Regions from separate parts of the Pseudoalteromonas sp. BZK2 genome, predicted to be linked through region 1. Evidence: predicted binding sites of a transcription regulator. Region 1 holds the regulator's gene; the other holds the start of a gene.
The links. Region 1 encodes MetJ, which represses methionine synthesis genes. Its sites were predicted from a motif close to TAGACGTCTAGACGTCTA; they were not measured.

Region 1 (3,220 bases):
TGGCGTTAACTTAAATGACGCGTTTTGTTGTGTATCTTGCTGTGCTTGCTTAGCTTCAGCTTTTGTAACTTGCAGTCCTTGACCTGGCTTAACTAAATTGAAAACACGGTCTAAATCAGCAATGAGATCTTTTACGTCTTCAATGCCTACAGAAATACGGATCAAGGTATCGCCCACACCAGCTTCAAGACGTGCTTTAGGCTCCATGCCTGCGTGGGTCATTGTTGCAGGGTGACAAATCAAACTTTCTACCCCACCTAACGACTCAGCAAGGCTAAAGTCTTTAAGGCTTGTTAAAAACGCAGCAGCATCGTTGATGTCGCCTTTAATATCAAAGCTCACCATGCCACCAAAACCGCGTTGCTGTGCTTTAGCAAGCTCATGTTGTGGGTGAGAAGCAAGGCCAGGGTAATAAACTTGGCTCACATAAGGAGAGCTTTCTAAATACTCAGCAATGGCAAAGGCATTTTCTTGGTGCTGCTTTAGGCGTACATTTAAAGTACGTAAACCACGAAGCGTTAAGTAGCTGTCAAATGGTGCACCAGTAATACCGATATTATTCGCCCACCAAGCAAGCTCGTCGCCTAGCTCTTGCGTTGCAGCAATCACTGCACCGCCCACTACATCAGAGTGACCATTGATGTATTTAGTAGTTGAGTGCACAACAATATCAACACCAAACTCAATTGGGTTTTGTAATGCGGGTGATAAGAAGGTGTTATCAGCCGCAACCAAAGCACCACACTGCTTAGCAATACTAGTGATTGCTTTAATATCTGTTAAACGCAAGATTGGGTTACTTGGCGTTTCAATCCAAATCAACTTAGGTTTAATCGCTAAAATTTCTTGGAGGTTTTCAGATTTAGTTAAATCCAAAACTTTTAGTTTTAACAGGCCACGCTTTTCAAGCGAGGTGAATAAACGATAACTACCGCCATAACAGTCATGTGGGATCACTAACGTGTCGTCACTGTTTAACAGCTGAGTTGCTAAATGCACAGCAGACATACCTGTTGCAGTGATAATACCTTTAGCACCACCTTCAAGCTCAGCTAAGGTTTCAGCTAAGATATCGCGATTTGGATTACCGCTGCGACCATAGTCATACTGGCGCTTAGTATCAAAATCAGCAAACGAATAGGTGGTTGATAAGTATAAAGGAGGCACAACCGCACCATGATGTTTATCGGCTTCAATGCCGTGACGAACAGCAATCGTCGCTTTATTTTTTTCGCTCATTTCATCACCTATTCTTTAATTGGATGTTTAGACGTCTAAAAGGTTAGATGATCAAATATGAGAAGTCAAAGCATTTATCGCTTACACATAGAAGTTTATACATTTACACCACTAGATGGCTAAATAACTAGTATTTGACTATCTTTTTTAAAGAGATAGAATTTCCGCATCTTGCGCTGTGAATAAGGCGTAAATCACTGACAACCGAGGCAACGAAACAACTTATGGCTAAATGGAACGGTGAATACATTCACCCATATGCAGAACACGGTAAAAAATCAGAACAAGTAAAAAAGATTACCGTATCAATCCCACTTAACGTATTAAAAGTATTAACTGACGAGCGTACACGCCGCCAGATCAATAACCTGCGTCATGCGACGAACAGTGAGTTATTGTGTGAAGCTTTCTTACATGCTTTTACAGGTCAACCATTACCAAATGATGACGACCTACGTAAAGACAACCCTGAAAAGGTACCTGAAGAAGTTAAAAGAATTATGCAAGAAATGGGATTAGATATCCCAGTGCTTGATTCAGAATAAGTATTTCGGCCATCGGATCACCGCCGATAATCGCAGATATAAAAAAACTCAGCCTAGGCTGAGTTTTTTTATTGAGCGTTATACCTAAGGCTAATTTAGTTTAACGCATGTAATCTTCTGGCATATCGATTTGCGCCACACCCGACTCTACTGCCGCTTCAGCAACAGCACGTGCAATACGTGGTAATAAACGCGGATCCATGGGCTTAGGAATGATGTACTCGGCACCAAACTCAAGTGACTCAACGCCAGCCGCTTTTAATACTTCACTTGGTACAGGCTCTTTCGCGATGCCACGAATAGCATGAACTGCAGCAATTTTCATTTCATCATTAATTGCCGTTGCACGAACATCTAACGCGCCACGGAAAATGAATGGGAAACAAAGCACGTTATTTACTTGGTTAGGGAAATCTGAACGACCCGTTGCCATAATTAAATCGTTACGCGCGCTGTGTGCAACTTCTGGAGCAATCTCAGGATCTGGGTTTGAGCATGCAAACACGACTGGCTTGTCTGCCATCAGCTTAAGATCATCTGCAGTTAACAGATTAGGACCTGATACACCAACGAATACGTCGGCATCAGCAATAACATCTTGTAATGTACGCTTATCGGTATTGTTAGCAAATAATTGCTTATACTCGTTTAAGTCATCACGACGTGTATGGATCACACCTTTACGGTCAAGCATATAAATGTGTTCACGCAGTGCACCACACTTAATTAAAAGCTCCATACAAGCAACAGCAGCAGCACCAGCACCTAAGCATACGATGATAGCATCTTCGATATCTTTGCCTTGCACTTCAAGGGCGTTAAGCATACCAGCAGCTGTAACAATAGCGGTACCATGTTGGTCATCGTGGAAAACGGGAATATCACAGCGCTCGATAAGCGCTTTTTCGATTTCAAAACATTCTGGTGCTTTAATATCTTCTAGGTTGATACCACCAAACGTATCAGCGATGTTAGCAACCGTATTAATGAAATCTTCTGTTGTGCGGTGTTTAACTTCAATATCAATTGAGTCAAGGCCAGCAAAACGTTTGAATAGTAAGGCTTTACCTTCCATTACAGGTTTTGATGCAAGCGGACCTAAGTTACCTAAACCTAAAATTGCGGTACCGTTTGAAATAACTGCAACCATGTTGCCTTTGCCTGTGTATTTATAGGCGTTTGCTGGATCAGCAGCAATTTCACGGACTGGTTCAGCCACACCTGGGCTATAAGCTAAAGCGAGATCGTTAACCGTTTCGGCTGGCTTGGTTAGTTCAACACTAATTTTACCTGGAACGGGGTGAGCGTGGTAATGTAATGCTTGTTCACGAAAATCTGACATAACGCGATAGTATCCTGCAAAAAGTTAAAAAGTGAGAGAGCTTGCATCAGTACGATACCTGTAATGTATAAAAATTCCAAGTATTATCAGGTCT
Region 2 (3,220 bases), on a different contig from region 1:
TAGATAATCAATGGGATGATTGTCCACTTACTGTCGATGGCGTTGAATCCTATTTAGGTGTGCCTATAACTTGGCCAAGCGGGGAACCGTTTGGTACTTTTTGTGTAATGGATTTTAAGAAAACTGATTATCAGCATAGTCTTTTAGAACTCATCGAACAGCTTAGGGATATGGTGGAAGATGATTTAGCTCTACTTGATAATTTCACCCAAATGCGTGAAATTGCGATGCTAGACCCCCTCACAAATATTTATAATCGCCGCGCACTCAATTTACTTTGTCAACATAAATTAAATCTTGCCGCCCGGTTGGGCTTTAATATCTGTTGTTTGTTTATCGATATAGATAACTTTAAACCACTCAATGATAAGCATGGTCACGAAGTAGGAGATAAAGCACTGATATGTCTGGCTGATACATTGAAGCAATATCTACGAGAGGCTGATATTATTGGCCGCTTAGGAGGAGATGAATTTATTGCGGTTCTGCAAGTGAAAAGTAACGACTGTATCGAAGCGATTAGCTACAAACTTAATGAAGCGTTTAAAGAAAACCTTAAACATATGGCAATACCTGAACTTAATTTGAGTATAGGCTCAGGTATTGTAGCTCAACCTAAAGAAACATTTGCTGAGCTATTAAAGCGGGCTGATGAAGATATGTATGAGAAAAAGCAAGCCTCTAAACTTGCCCGCTAAGCTATTTGCTTTTCAGCTAGGTTTAATTCCATGGTTGCTTTAAGTAAACGGTAAAGGTTAATTGACGCATCAATTTCTTCTTTACGGTTAGTTAAGCTCTCAATATTTAAACCTAGCGGTACATCTAAATGCGCACAGCTTTGTAAAATTAAATCGAGATTCTCACGGCAAATACGCACTGATTCACTCAATGTATTTGCAGAATCTAACATGCGATACTTAGTTGCTTCTGGTACCGAAATACCTAACCACTCCATAAATTCTAAGGTTTTTTCACCACCACAAGGGGTAAACGTTAGAATAATGCGTTTTGGTGTTGTGCCTTGTGCTTTACAGCTACGCGCATAGCTGGTGATCAAATCAATCGTCGCTTGGGCATTGTAAACGGCTTGCGAGATGAAAAACTTACAACCTTGTGCTGTTTTTTCAACTAAGCGCTCATGTTCATTGCGTTTGCTAGCGTGACGTTCGGCAATGGTAACGCCACCTAAAAACACATCACTGCTTTGCTTTGCAAGCGTTTTATATGCATCAGGAAGGCTTAGTTTGATATCGCCATGAGATGATGGACTACCCACTAACACTAAGTTTTTTAATTCGAAGTCGTTACGTGTTTCGTTTAGCCATTCGGTAAATTCAGCTTCACCTCGTTGCGCTACGCTTTTGTATGTGATCACATCTAGTTGTGACAAGCTGCGCAGTAATTGACTGTATTCACGTGGATCCACTGTTTCTTTAAATGGGAAAGGACGCGGCTTTGCAATGCGGCTACTTTCATCTTGAATGTCGTAAATAATCACGCCATCGTATTCAATTTCGTGTAAACGACCAAGTAGCTTTTGGGCAATGGTTTCAAGCTGTGCTTTATCAGTCCCTGACTTTGGCGGTGTGGTACCGATCAGGTAGACGCCTTGGTTGGTGTCTTCAATTTTCTCTTGTAATGATAAAGCCATAATCCTCTTTCCAGCTCGTACTAATGTTTATGACAAATAATATAGCAGCCATTTAGACGTCTAGATAGATTTTTTTCATGAAAGTTTTTCAATGACTATGAATTTTACTCAAGTTTAAAGCTGAGCGTTTCGCAAAATTGACACACCTGTTTACATAAATTATTGCGCTGACCCTCATATTTTCTGGCGCTTTGATGCATAATCAAGCAGCAATGATTATGAGAAAAATAACTAACAAGGGAACATTATGAAATTTAGATTATTAGCAACCAGTGTTGCTGTAACACTGGCGCTGAGTGGCTGCGCAAGTAACTCACAGTCAACTATGGTTAAAGAAGTCGAAATTGAGCAGCGAGTCAGTCAAGGTGATAACCGTGTATTTAGCCAAGATTACCTATTAGAAGAGCTTGAAAACGGCCTTCGCGTGATGGTCGTTAAAACGGATTACCCAGATGTTGTGTCACTGCAAATTCCGGTATCGGTTGGTTCACGTAATGAAGTTGAAGCAGGTAAAACCGGTTTTGCCCACTTCTTTGAGCATATGATGTTTAAAGGCTCTGAAAAATTCCCGCAAGATGTGTATTCAGATATTTTAAAGAACTCGGGTGTTGATAATCGCGCGTATACGACCAACGATTACACGAACTATCACTTAAACTTCTCAAAAGAGCACTTAGATAAAGTACTTGAAATCGAAGCTGATATTTTCCAAAACCTGACATACAGCGAAGAGCAGTTCCGCACCGAAGCGCTGACTGTAAAAGGTGAGTATTTAAAGAATAATGCTAGCCCAATTCGTAAGTTACTTTCTGCAGTTCGTAACGAAGCATTCGAAAAGCATACGTATAAGCACACTACAATGGGCTTTTTCGAAGACATTGAAGCAATGCCTGATCAAATGGCGTACGGTAAAGAGTTTTTCGCTAAATTTTATAAACCAGAATATGTATCTTTAGTCATTGTTGGTGATGTTGATCCACAAGAAACCATGGCGATGGTGAAAAAGCATTGGGGTAACTGGAAAAAAGGCGATTACCAAGCAGACATTCCTGTTGAGCCAAAGCAAAAAACAGCAAAATATGTACATGAGAAAAATGATGGTTTACCAGGCCACTGGTTGCTTGTGTCATACAAAGGCACGGCATGGGATCCTACTCAAAAGGACCGTGCCGCTCTTGATTTGATCTCACAGCTGTATTTCTCTAATAATTCGGCACTTTATCAAGAACTTGTTGTTGATAAACAAATTGCCAGCCAAATGTTTACCTATAACCCAGATACTAAAGATCCAGGTTTATTACATGTTTTTGTAAAAGTAGAGAACGAAGCGGACCTTGCTAAAGCCCGTGATGCGATTAACCGTACCTATGCACAAGCGCGTACTGAGTTAGTAGATGCGCAAAAGTTAGCTGATTTAAAATCAAACCTAAAATATAGCTTTATTAATGGTCTTGATTCATCGCAGTCAATTGCGTCAACGCTTGCAAGCTACATGCATTTTGAACGCGACCCTGAGGTTATTAACCAACTGTACGCAACTGCTGATAGCATCACGCCAGAAGATATCAA

Region 2: BIZ38_RS10320 (methylenetetrahydrofolate reductase) is a predicted target of MetJ. The motif match lies at 1,697-1,714, and genes of this name have one in related genera.

What each region holds. Positions count from the first base shown of each region.
Region 1 covers NZ_JACSOG010000006.1:105,069-108,288, forward strand. Annotated here, with positions in the region: gene metB (cystathionine gamma-synthase) at 1-1,239, opposite strand, end outside; gene metJ (met regulon transcriptional regulator MetJ) at 1,464-1,784, shown strand; gene BIZ38_RS05355 (malic enzyme-like NAD(P)-binding protein) at 1,885-3,126, opposite strand.
Region 2 covers NZ_JACSOG010000014.1:17,846-21,065, forward strand. Annotated here, with positions in the region: gene BIZ38_RS10315 (sensor domain-containing diguanylate cyclase) at 1-698, shown strand, start outside; gene BIZ38_RS10320 (methylenetetrahydrofolate reductase) at 695-1,651, opposite strand; gene BIZ38_RS10325 (M16 family metallopeptidase) at 1,899-3,220, shown strand, end outside.